Regions from separate parts of the Arthrobacter sp. D3-16 genome, predicted to be linked through region 3. Evidence: riboswitches for the same ligand, from Rfam matches in the RefSeq annotation. Region 3 holds a riboswitch; each other region holds the start of a gene.
The links. A riboswitch is a leader RNA that binds a small molecule or an ion and turns the genes downstream of it on or off. The one in region 3 is predicted to bind S-adenosylmethionine.
Positions count from the first base shown of each region.

Region 1: it holds a riboswitch for S-adenosylmethionine, as region 3 does, so the genes downstream of both, M1D32_RS07560 (aminotransferase class V-fold PLP-dependent enzyme) here and M1D32_RS13040 (bifunctional o-acetylhomoserine/o-acetylserine sulfhydrylase) in region 3, are expected to answer to the same signal.
Region 2: it holds a riboswitch for S-adenosylmethionine, as region 3 does, so the genes downstream of both, M1D32_RS03190 (cobalamin-independent methionine synthase II family protein) here and M1D32_RS13040 (bifunctional o-acetylhomoserine/o-acetylserine sulfhydrylase) in region 3, are expected to answer to the same signal.

Region 1 is NZ_CP096437.1:1,577,404-1,581,607, reverse strand. Features, by position in the region: gene aroA (3-phosphoshikimate 1-carboxyvinyltransferase) at 1-297, shown strand, start outside; gene rsgA (ribosome small subunit-dependent GTPase A) at 281-1,396, shown strand; gene hisN (histidinol-phosphatase) at 1,445-2,257, shown strand; SAM riboswitch class IV at 2,414-2,527, shown strand; gene M1D32_RS07560 (aminotransferase class V-fold PLP-dependent enzyme) at 2,564-4,003, shown strand; gene M1D32_RS07555 (class I SAM-dependent methyltransferase) at 4,115-4,204, shown strand, end outside.
Region 2 is NZ_CP096437.1:648,952-653,155, forward strand. Features, by position in the region: gene M1D32_RS03180 (DUF3151 domain-containing protein) at 1-387, shown strand, start outside; gene M1D32_RS03185 (uracil-DNA glycosylase family protein) at 520-1,152, opposite strand; gene M1D32_RS03190 (cobalamin-independent methionine synthase II family protein) at 1,365-2,570, opposite strand; SAM riboswitch class I at 2,582-2,687, opposite strand; gene M1D32_RS03195 (M14 family zinc carboxypeptidase) at 2,936-3,997, shown strand.
Region 3 is NZ_CP096437.1:2,730,507-2,734,710, reverse strand. Features, by position in the region: gene M1D32_RS13050 (HNH endonuclease signature motif containing protein) at 1-1,196, opposite strand, end outside; gene M1D32_RS13045 (VOC family protein) at 1,367-2,005, opposite strand; SAM riboswitch class IV at 2,171-2,286, shown strand; gene M1D32_RS13040 (bifunctional o-acetylhomoserine/o-acetylserine sulfhydrylase) at 2,330-3,655, shown strand; SAM riboswitch class IV at 3,750-3,865, shown strand; gene metX (homoserine O-acetyltransferase MetX) at 3,878-4,204, shown strand, end outside.

The sequences.
Region 1 (4,204 bases), 1.2 Mb from region 3:
CTGGCCGCGCTGGTCAACGAAATCAACCGCCTTGGCGGTGATGCCGAGGAGACCAGCGACGGCCTGGTGATCCGGCCCGCCACACTGCACGCCGGCGTCGTCCGCAGTTACGCCGACCACCGGATGGCCACCGCCGGGGCCATCCTGGGCCTGGCCGTGGAGGGCGTGCAGGTGGAGGACATCGCCACGACCGCCAAAACCATGCCGGACTTTCCCAATTTGTGGGCAGACATGCTCGCCCAGACAGGCCCGTCCCGTACCGGTACGGAAGGTTCTACCGGTGGCGCGCAGCACTGATTCCTGGGATGAATCGGATGTCCGCATTCGGCCCAGCAAGAAGGGTTCGCGCCCCCGCACCAAGGACCGGCCCAGCCATGATGACGCCGTGACGGGACGCATCATCACCGTAGACCGTGGCAGGTATACGGCCGTGGTGGGCGAGGACTCCGGCGACGAACGGGTAGTCATTGCCGCGAGGGCGCGGGAGCTGCGCCGCAACCCGGTGGTGGCGGGCGATTTCGTCTCCCTCGTGGGCGACGTGTCCGGCGAACCGGATACCCTGGCCCGGCTGGTCAGGATCCAGGACCGCAGGACCCTTCTGCGCCGCAGCGCGGATGACACCGATCCCGTGGAACGGGCCGTGGTGGCCAACGCGGACCAACTGGTGGTTGTGGTGGCGGCTGCCAACCCCGAGCCGCGCACCGGTTTTATCGACCGCGCCCTGGTGGCGGCCTACGACGCCGGGATCGAGCCGATCCTCTTGGTCACCAAAGCGGACGTCAAGGATCCAACGGAACTGCTGTCCAACTACACCCACCTCGACCTCCCCGTGATCATCAGCCGGACGGCCGACTCCACCGCTTCGGGGATCGATGCCCGCTCGGACGACGGCCTCTCCGCGCGGCTGGACAGCAAAGCCGTGGCGGAGCTCCGCGGCTACCTGGATGGAAAAGTGACAGTCATGCTGGGGCATTCAGGCGTGGGCAAGTCGACCATGGTAAACGCGCTGACCGGGGCCGAGCGTGCCACGGGCGGGGTCAATGCGGTGACGGGGCGGGGCCGGCATACATCGTCGTCAGCGCTGGCCCTGCGGCTGGCCGACGCACCCGCCGGCAGCTGGATCATCGACACCCCGGGCATCCGCTCCTTCGGACTGGCGCATGTAGACCCGGACCGGATCCTGCGCTCCTTCCCGGACCTCTCCCCCGGCATCGAAGACTGCGAACGGGGCTGCAAGCACACCGCCACGGCCGTGAACTGCGGCCTGGACGCCTGGGTGGCGGGCGGACATGCCGGCGCCACCGGGGAAGCCCGGCTGGCATCCCTGCGGCGCCTCCTGGGGACCGACCCCCGGCTGGAGGCGCAGGAGGCGAAGGAACTGGGCAGCGTCAACTGACGGTGCCGATCTCCCAGCAGAACCGCGCGCAGACGGTAGTTTGGAAACATGATCCAACCCGCTTCAAGCTACAACGATGACCTGCGCCTGGCACACGTCCTGGCAGACTCCGTGGATGACCAGACCATGAGCCGCTTCAAGGCCCAGGACCTTCAGGTGGAGACCAAGCCCGACCTGACGCCGGTCACCGACGCGGACAAGGCTGCAGAAGAAGCCATCCGCGGCCAGTTGTCACGCTCCCGTCCCCGCGATGCTGTACTCGGTGAAGAGTTCGGCAGCACCGGCCACGGGTCCCGCCGCTGGATCATCGACCCCATAGACGGCACCAAGAACTTCGTCCGCGGCGTCCCCGTCTGGGCCACCCTGATCGCCCTGGTGGATGAAGGCGAACCCGTTGTTGGAGTGGTCAGCGCCCCTGCCCTGGGCAAGCGCTGGTGGGCGGCCAAGGGCATGGGTGCCTACATGGGCCGGTCGTTGGCTGCTGCCACCCGCCTCCGCGTCTCCAACGTCGCCAACCTGTCCGACGCGTCGCTGTCCTACTCCAGCCTGGGCGGCTGGAAGGAACGCGGGAACCTGGACAACTTCCTGGGACTCACCGAAGACGTCTGGCGGACCCGTGCGTTTGGCGATTTCTGGTCCTACTGCATGGTGGCTGAAGGCGCGGTGGACATCGCCTGCGAACCCGAACTCAACCTTTACGATATGGCCGCACTGGTGCCGATCGTGGTCGAAGCGGGTGGCCGGTTCACGTCGCTGGAAGGGGAGGACGGGCCGTTCGGCGGTAACGCGCTGGCCACGAACTCCATCCTGCACTCCGAGGTACTCCGCAGGCTGAACCCTGACCTGGACGACCTTCTCTGAGCACTTTCACCGAACAATCAGCGGCGGGCGACTCCCAAGGGGGGCGCCCGCCGTCGTTTCTTCGGCCAAAGCAGTACTTTTCAGCAGCCGTAACAAAGCGCTTAACATTTGAGCCGGCTTCAAACCTTCCTGTCCCATGTCCTACGCTCTTAACCAGGTCACGAGTGCCAGCGCGAAACCCCGGTTTGCTGGCCGGCAACCCTCCAACCGCGGTGGGGTGCCCCGGGTGACGACCAGGCCGGTCCGGAACGGATGCGGCAAGCGCGGATTCCCGGAGCAGGGAGTCCTTTTCGAAGTGAGGTCTCTGTGACAACTGCCACCGTCTCCCCCAACGCCCCCGCCCGGCCCGACACCAGCCAGGCTGAAGCCGCTGTCCTCTTTGATGCCCGCCGCGCTGTTGCCGGCCGTCCCCTTGCTGCCGTGACGGGTGCGGAAATCCAGGCGCCCCTGATCTCCGGCGGCCACGTCCGGTATGCAAACCTCGACTATGGCGCTTCGGCTCCCGCTCTCTCGGTGGTCTCGGCCTACCTCAACGAGATCCTGCCCTTCTACGCGAGCGTCCACCGCGGCGCCGGCTACGCGTCCCAGATCAGCACGTCTGTTTACGAAAACGCACGCAGCATCGTCCGGGATTTTGTGGGCGGCCGCCCCGACGACTCGGTGATTTTCACGCGCAACACCACCGACTCCCTCAACCTCCTGGCCGGTTGCTTGCCTGCCACGGACGGGCGTCCGGACGGCGACGTCCTGTACCTGGACATCGAACACCACGCGAACCTGCTGCCGTGGCAGGGTGTCCCCCACCGGAGCATCGTTGCCGCTGACACTATCGCCGGGACCATTGAGTCCGTCCGGGCGGAGCTGGAGCAGGGCGGGGTGAGCCTGCTCGCCGTCACCGGCGCCTCCAACGTCACCGGGGAGATTCTGCCCGTCCGGGCCCTCGCCGCACTCGCCCACGAACACGGAGCCCGGATTGTGGTTGACGCAGCCCAGCTGGCGCCACACCGGCGTATAGATATCGCCCGGGACGGCGTTGACTATCTCGCGTTCTCCGGCCACAAGCTCTATGCGCCGTTTGGCTCCGGCGTTTTGGTCGGCCGCGCGGACTGGCTCGACGCCGGAACGCCCCACCTCGCCGGCGGCGGCGCCGTCAAGGAAGCCAGGCTCGACGGCGTCAGCTGGGCCACGGGCCCGGCGCGCCATGAGGGCGGCTCGCCCAACGTCCTCGGCGCAGCCACGCTGGCCCGCGCCACCCAGGTGATCGCCGGGCTGGACCAGGAACAGTGGCACGCGCACGAGTCGGCCATCCGTTCCTTCCTGGTGGAAGGCCTGCAGAAGATTGATGGCGTGACCGTGCACCAGATTTTCAAGGACACCAACCCGGACACGGACACGATCGGCGTGGTCAACTTCTCGGTGGAAGGCTACGACGCCGGGCTCGTGGCTGCCTACCTGTCCGCTGAGCACGGCGTTGGCCTGCGGGACGGCCGCTTCTGTGCTCACCCGCTGCTGAAGCGGCTCGGGCTTCCTTCCGGTTCCCTCCGTGCCAGTTTCGGCGTCGGCTCACGCCTTGAGGATGCAGAACGGCTCCTTGCCGGCATCGACGCGCTGCGCCACAACGGCCTGGGGTGGGACTACGTCGTCGACGCGGGGCGCTGGGTTCCCGCCAACGACACCCGGACCTACCCGCACTGGGCACCGAACACTCCGGGGACCGCCGGGGCCGCCCCCTGCAGTGATGACTGAGCCCTCATGCCCGCTAAGGGTTCGCGCTGGCTCTGCCTCCTGATCCTGCGCCTACCGTGGGTGCGGTAAATTCGAAGGATACCCAAGGGCATCGGACGAAGGAGGCCACGCGTGGTACGGGGTGGGCCCAGGCTTGACCACGGACGGCGGCGGGAGCTCGGCCAGAGCTTCCAGGACGGCGGCCGGCACTACCAGCAGGTC
Region 2 (4,204 bases), 2.1 Mb from region 3:
GAGCCCACCCTCCTGCCTGCCGAGACCGAGGTCTACCAGCAGCTGGAAGCCGGCCAGGAAGCCCTGGACCTGGTGGAAAAGCACCCCACATCCTCGTTGCTGTGGGCTGTCCTGGCTGAAGAGGCTTGGGCCGAGGGACGCACCATCGATTCCTACGCCTACTCACGCGTGGGCTACCACCGTGGACTGGACTCGCTGCGCCGCAACGGCTGGCGCGGCGTCGGCCCCATCCCGTGGGAGCATGAGCCCAACCGCGGCTTCCTGCGGGCGCTTTACTCGCTGGGGCGCGCTGCCGCGGCGATCGGCGAGGCTGAGGAACCGGAACGGATCGAGAAGTTCCTGAACGATTCGGACCCCACGGCAAAAGCAGCCATCGAGGGCTCCTAATATGTGGGCCCACGCCCGCAGGGTTCCCTGGCCGAGCTTGCGAGGCTAGGGGCGGGTGGGGAACGACGCCGGCCGGTCACCTTTTCGAAAAGGTGACCGGCCGTCGTCGTACTTCCCGGAGGCTTGGGGAGATTAGCTGGATTTCTGCAGTCCGGTGCGTGCCATGGCGTCAGCGTAGGCCACGCGCATGTCCTCGAGGTACTCCTCCTGGCGTGCAGGCGAGCCGGCGAAGGCGCGGCCGCTCAGGGAGCGCACCTTGTAGGTCTTCAGGCCGCGGCGCCAGAGCAGCGGCACCTCAGTCTTCAGCAGCAGGTTGGCCAGGCGGTTGGCTTCTGTGCCGTGGGCCACGATTACGGAGGCACGCGGAACGAGTGCCAGGAACTTCAGCAGCGGCTTCAGGCCCGCGGAAATCTGGTCCGGCGTGAACTTACCGTTGGCTTCCCCGGCGACGTGCCACGGGTGGACGTTCCACGGCATAACGAACTCCGGCCGCAGCCCCAGCTTCCACTGGATCCCCAGCATCCGCGTGGCGGCGTCGTGATCACCGGCAGTGATGAAACCGGACGGGTCAGCCTCGCCGATATTTGAGTACAGGCTGATGATGCGGCACTCGTCGACGTCGTGCATGGGGTCCACATAGGGCACAATGGTGCCGGGCTTCGTCCCCTGCAGGGAATCGCACAGTTCGTTGACGGCTGCAACGTTCGGTTCGTAGCGGCGGTTCAGAAGCTGATCATGGAAAGATTCGGGTGCCAGGGCTGTCATGTAGTGCTGGGTCTCCTGCGGGGATTGGTGTTGCTGCCACCGCGAAAATGGGCGCACGATGGCACAGCAGATCCGAAGTGGTTGAAATGGGGCGGACCGATTCCTGGTCGGCCTTTACCAGTTTAGCAAGCCCTGCGAAACGAAACGCCGGTCCCGCGCACCCGATCCAAGCGGCGCACGGAACCGGCGGATCCCGTTATACTTTTCTGCAGCTACCAGAGCCGTTTGGTGGCCCGGCGCGCGCCCTCGCCCAGGGCTTCCAGCTTGGCGAAAGCGATCTGCGGGTGGACCCTGCCGCCCAGGCCGCAGTCCGTAGAGGCGATGACGTTCTCGCGGCCCACGACGTCCGCGAACCGTACGATCCGGTCCGCCACCAGGTCAGGGTGCTCCACCACATTGGTGGCGTGCGAGACGATGCCCGGGATGATGACCTTGCCCTCGGGGAGCTTGGTGTCCTCCCAGACCCGCCACTCGTGCTCGTGGCGGACGTTGGCGGCCTCGAAGGAGTAGCCGCCGGCGTTGATCTGCAACATGGTGTCCACCAGGTCCGCAAGGGGAAGGTCGGTGGTGTGCGGGCCGTGCCAGGAGCCCCAGCAGAGGTGGAAGCGGACCTGCTCCTCGGGAAGGCCGCGGAGGGCGTAATTCAGGGCCTCCACGCGGATCCGGGTGAACTTGAGGTAGTCGGCCACGCTCGGCTCAGGGCTGATCTGGTCCCAGTTCTCAGCGATCGAGGGATCGTCTATCTGGAGGATCAGGCCGGCGTCGATAATGGCCTTGTACTCTTCGCGGAGCGCATCGGCGAAGGCATAGATGTATTCCTCCTCCGTGGCGTAGTACTCGTTGGTGATGCGTGAGGCGCTCCCGGGGGACAGCGCCGCAACAAACCCGTCCTTCAGTCCCGCAGCGGCCAGTCCTGCCTTCAGGTTTGCGATGTCGGACGCGACGGCGTCTTGGCCGGTGTAGACAAGAGGCCCGGTGACTTTGGGGAACGGCTTGGGGCCGCCGGTGAAGATGCCGCTGGTGGGATCGTTGTAGGCCTCGGCGAAGATGGCGCGGTCGCGCCGATGGATGAAGCCGGTCAGCTGGACGTTGCCCGGGGTGGATTCCTTCGGTTCAACCGCCCACTTGGCGTCGTTGTCCAGTTCCAGCCCGCCCATGCGGGCGAAGGAGTAGGACCACCAGGCGCCGTAGTCCACAGCAGCGGACATGGCGTGCCCGTATTCGCCGTCGTTGGGGATATGAATGCCCAGGCTTTGCTGGCGCTGGACCAGGTCCACCACGGAAGCGGTGAGCAGTTCGTTGTAGCCCTCGACGTCGGAAGGGTTCTCTTCGCGTGCGGCGTTGGCGGCAATGAGCTCAGGGGTACGGGGCAACGATCCGGCGTGGGTGACGCGGATGTGGTCGGTGTTCAGGGACATGCTGGAATTCCTTTCCATCGGTCCTGGCAGTAGCACCTTCGCAGGCAGGACGTACCTGCACTATGTGGGTTGCTGCGGCGTCATCGATCCAGGTCTCTCGGCCGCTCCGGATGGGTACTCTCACTTAAATGCACTGGTGCGCCCGGAAGCAAATCCGCTTTCGGAATGTGTCGGGCGGAAACTCCTGACGGTGCCGCCCGGAACAAGGGCAGGAGAGCCTGTCTTTCGGAACGTAATAACTGGCTGCAGGTTGCTGTCACGTCCATTGACAGGATTGGTCCAGGTTGGTTGGCTTTTGTCACAGCCTGCAATGGGGGACATCGCGGGCTGGCCGCACCTAATGCACTCGAAAGAGGGAACGCACTGTGAGAAAAACCTTGGCAACCTTCAGGACCCTGGCAGTTTCAGGAGCCCTGGCACTGGCAGCCGTGGCCGCGCCGGTACCTGCGATGGCCGTGGGCGAAGGCCCCAACTATGACGGCAATGGCCAGATCACCACATCGAAGCTTGCCACCTACGAGCAAATGGTTTCTTTCCTCAAGGACCAGGACGCCCGCCAGGGCGCCATGGAGCTGGAGGTCATCGGCCAGACCGTGAAGGGCCGGGACATCCACCTGGTCAAATACATGTCCGATCCGGCCAAGCCCACCATCCTTTACCTGACGCAGCAGCACGGCAACGAGCAGCTCACCACCGAGGGTGCCCTGGAATTCGTTAAGCACCTGGGCACCGGAAAGTCCGGGGACATTCTCGACGGCGCGAACATCCTCATCGTTCCCATGCTTAACGCAGACGGCGCCATGGGGGACGTCAACTTCCCCCTGGACGACTACCTGGCCAAAGGTGACCGCAACATGACGCGGTACAACGCCGAAGAGGTGGACCTCAACCGGGACCACGTAGCCAAGGTCCAGCCGGAAACGCAGGCGCTGCACAACAATGTGATGCGCAAGTACCGGATCGATTACATGATCGACCTGCACCACCAGGGCACACGCAGCGAACGCGACGGCAAGCTGGTTTCCGGATCCATCCTGTACCCCACCACACCGAACGCCGATCCTGCAGTCGTCGAGAAGTCCAAGCAGTTGGGTGCCGTTGTGTTCAACAACGTCGACTCCACCGGCTGGGGCCACCTCGGCAAATACGTCGGCGGCAGCGCCGAGACAATCAGCCGCAACGGGATCGCTGTGGAGTACGGGATCGCGACACTCCTGTTCGAGATGCGCGGCATGTCCGACCATTACCTGGACGGCTACGCCCTGGGCCTCAGGAGCAACGGATACTTGATCAAGCAGACGGTCACCACCCTCACGGCCACCGCCGCAGCAATCGCTGATGGATCAATCGCCGACGCCGACACCTCCTTCTGGGACAGCCTCGCCACCCAGACCTCCCGCCCCGACGGGGAAGCGGACGACGAGTAGCATCACCGCTGACAGTCCGCCGCGGTCCTTTGCCGAGCAGGAGAGTCCTTTACCCTGCAAGAAGGACCGCGGCGGCCCAACGAGTGGACAAAGTCCCCCATCGGCTAAACTTGGGTGGTAAGAGCCCCGGAACTCTTGCGTCGCTGTGCCGCCCGCGGACCAGCGAAGGCCGGTCCATTCGGGGCATTCTCATGAACGGCGCTGCAC
Region 3 (4,204 bases):
CTGATGCCGGTGTTGCCGCCATCGTGCCAGGCGAGGAGATGGTCGGCTTCGTTGTCCAGGGAGTTGTTGCTGCAGCCGGGGAACGGGCATTTGCCGTCCCTCAAGCTGAGCCAGTTCCGCATGGCCTTGGTCAACCGGTAGCTGGTCCGGCCGATCTCCAACGGAGCCCCATCCCGCGGATCCACCAGCACCCGGTAAAACGAGCCGGCCCCGTCGGCGACCAGATGACGTGCCATCGAGGGCGGGATGGGTCCGTACCCGTCGAGCATCGCCGGCTCATCGGTCAGGCCCAGCAGGGAAAACACCGGCACGGTGACCAGCACCTGCGCCCGGATCAACGAAGTGCCGGCAGCTGTTCCAGCCGCTGTTTCGTCACGGCCTGTGGTGGTTTCGCCGAGGAGCAGGTTGGCATACAGGTCCGCGCGTAACTGGGTGAGGGTCCGGGTTTCCTTCGGGCCCTGTAATTCCCGTGCGTCGGCGGTGAGCTTGTTCCAGCCCGCCAACGCCTGGTCCGCGGGCAGATAGGCCGAGAGCCAGGCCATCCCGTCCTGGTCCGGCCCGTGTTCGACCCGACGGTCCGCCACACTCTTGGCATGCCGTTTCTCCAGGCTCTCCGGGTGGTGGCGTTCCCGCCAGGTCCGGGCTTTGGCTTTGAACCGGTACGCCGGCATTTCCCCGATCGTTGCCGCGGCGGCCGGTTTCGGTGTGCCGGGGTCCAGGAAGTGGGCCTCCAGGGCTGCGGCCCCGACCGGGTCCAAGGTGGCGGTCTCATCGACCATCACTCTGGCGTGCTGCCAGGAGATCATTCCCTTGTGCAGGGCTGCGAGCGTCAGGGGCAAGGACGTGGTCAGGGCGTAGGACTGGGCAAGCAGCACGCCGGCAGCCCGGTCGCTGAGGGCCAGGACGCACCCGATTTCCGCCGCGATGGCCATTTCCTGCGCCTGCACGGGCGCGTCCGGCGAAGCAGCGGCCCGCGCAGTGCCGGCGTATGTTGCTGTGGCCTTGGCCAACAATCCCGACACCCGGGCCTGAGCCCTGGCGCCGCCGGCAAGGATGTCCAGGCACCCATCGGCAAGGCCGGCCAGCGGATCAACAGCGGAGAACGCCTCCGAACCACAGCCCTCAGCCTCTGCATTGAGCACAGCAAGAGCGGCATTGATGTCCTCAAACGCCTTCGCCACCGCCGCTTTCCCCATAAACCAATCATGACAAAGGGGTACGACAATCCCGAGGGGCTATTGGAAATGGATTCGGCCGCCATCGGCAGGTGACCCCGTTGTCACCAGCTGATGGCGGCCGAAGTTTCGAAGGGCAGCCCTGCCCAAGCCGAGGCCCTGGCAGGACTGCCCGGGCCTACGGAGCAGGATTAGATGGTGACGGCTCCGTTAGCGGTCTCGAACGTCACCGAAAGGATCCCGGGGGTTCCGTGCGGTGCCACCCACTCCACGGCAACGTCTTCGAGCGGCTTCTCCACCGGCTCGCCCAGCCACTCGGTAACCCGGGCAGCGGAGCCTGCAATTGTCAGGCAGCTCATCTTGACGTTGCTGTCGTAGGCGTTGGACGGGTGCAGCGACGGGTCGCCCTCCCACTTGAGCATGTACGGAACCTGCGGGTCCGCAATCAACCCCAGGATACCGATCTGCTTCCAGACCAGTTCGCGGCCGTCAGGAAACTTGCGGTTTCCGTTGACGGCGGAGCGTCCGAGCCGTTCTTCAAAGGGAACCAGGTCGTCAACCTCGACGCACCAGCCCATCCAGCCGCCGCCCGCCGCAGACCGTGCACGCACTGCCTGCCCGAAGGGGGCCTTGTCGGAAGCGGGGTGGTCCAGTACCTCGACGACTTCGAGGTACTTGTGCCCAGCGAGCGGGATGATCATATTCCGGGTTCCGAACCGCGGGTGTACCCCACCCTTCACTGCCTCAACGCCGAGGGCAGAGGAAATACGTTCGGTGGTGGCAGCCAGGCCATCGTGTTCACAGGCGTAAGAGACGTGATCCATGCGCATGGCAACATCTTGGCACTTTGTGATCGGGCTCTCAGCTAAGGGTAGCCTTACTGGGATTTCGGTTCCAAAGCAGCATTAATCCAAGGTCCTGCTGACGGCAGTCATGGGGACCTTGTTCGTCATAATCCTGTCAACCGTCGCGTGCATGTTCCTACACTGGCCTCAGGTCATGAGTGCCAGCGCCAAGCCCCGGCTCGCTGGCCGGCAACCCTCCATCCGCGGTGGGGTGCCCCGGGTGAGGACCTGGTTGTCCGGCAACGGCCGGATGGCAAGCGCGGCCCGCGGTGCTTCGAGCATGCCGGGCCCATGTCAAAGGAGCCTTAGTTGTCCAACGGATGGTCTTTCGAAACCCGCCAGATCCACGCAGGGCAGGAGCCGGACGCTGCCACGGGTGCCCGTGCGCTCCCCATTTACCAAACCACGTCCTTTGTGTTCCCCAGCGCCGAGAGCGCAGCGAACCGCTTTGCCCTTGCTGAGCTGGCGCCCATCTACACCAGGATCGGCAACCCCACCCAGGAAGCGGTGGAACAGCGGATCGCCAGCCTCGAAGGCGGCCTGGGTGCCCTGCTGCTCAGTTCAGGCCAGGCCGCTGAAACATTTGCGGTCCTGAATATTGCCGAGTCGGGGGACCACATCGTCGCCAGCCCCAGCCTTTACGGCGGCACCTACAACCTCTTCGCCCACACACTGAAAAAGTTTGGCATCTCCGTCACCTTTGTGGCGGACCCGGACAACCTGGACCAGTGGCGCGAGGCAGTGCAGCCCAACACCAAGCTGTTCTTTGGCGAGGTGGTCTCCAACCCGCGGCAGGATGTCCTGGACATCGAAGGCGTGTCCCAGGTTGCGCACGAGGCCGGGGTTCCCCTGATCGTGGACAACACCCTGTCCACCCCGTACCTGATCCGGCCACTGGAATGGGGTGCGGATATCGTGGTGCACTCGGCCACTAAGTACCTGGGTGGCCATGGTTCCGCGATCGCCGGCGTGATCGTGGACTCCGGAAAGTTCGATTTCGGCAAGGACCCTGCAAAGTTCCCCGGCTTCAACACCCCGGACCCCACCTACAACGGGCTGGTGTATGCCCGTGACCTCGGCGCCGACGGTGCCTTGGGCGCCAACCTCTCCTACATCCTGAAGGCCCGGGTGCAGCTCCTGCGCGACCTGGGCTCGGCAGTGTCGCCCTTCAACGCCTTCCTCATCGCCCAGGGGCTGGAGACACTGAGCCTGCGGGTGGAACGTCACGTCGCCAACGCCCTGGAAATTGCCCAGTGGCTGGAAGCGCGTGACGACGTCGAATCCGTCGCCTATGCCGGGCTGCCCTCCAGCCCCTGGTACGAGCGCGGCCGCAAGTACGGCCCCAAGGGCACCGGCGCCATCGTGTCGTTCAACCTCGCCGGCGGCGCGGAGGCGGGCAAACGCTTTGTGGACGCGCTGGAGCTGCACTCCCACGTGGCAAACATCGGTGACGTCCGTTCGCTGGTGATCCATCCGGCGTCGACCACCCACAGCCAGCTCTCGCCCGAGCAGCAGGTAGTTGCCGGCGTGAACCCCGGCCTGGTGCGGCTTTCGGTAGGGATCGAGCACATCGATGACATCCTGGCTGACCTCGAGGCCGGCTTCCGGGCGGCCAAGGAGGCCACCGGCGCCTAACCAGGCCCGGGCGGCAGCCCGGCAGCGGGCCGGGGAAGTCACAACCAGTCACACTCTTGGCGGCAGGCAGGGGCTGTTTCGTACACTCGAACCAGGTCATGAGTGCCAGTGACAGCCCCGGCTTGCTGGCCGGCAACCCTCCTTCCGCGGTGGGGTGCCCCGGGTGAAGACCTGGCCTGCCGGTCATTCGACGGCGGGCAAGCGCGTAGAAGAGGTCTTGCCATGACGGTTACCGTCACCCGTACCACCGTCCCCGAACACGGGATTGTCCGCTATGCCCCCATCGGGGGGCTGAAGCTGGAAGCCGGCGGATATCTGCCGGACGTGACGCTGGCCTATGAAACCTGGGGCACCCTCAACGCGGACGGCAGCAACGCCATCCTCATCGAACATGCTCTGACCGGCAGCACCCACGTGACCAGGGGCGACACGGACGAACCCGGCTGGTGGGAACAACTCGCCGGGCCGGGTGCGCCGGTGGATACCAACCGTTTCTTCGTGGTGTCCATCAACATTGTGGGCGGTTGCTACGGGTCCACAGGGCCGTCG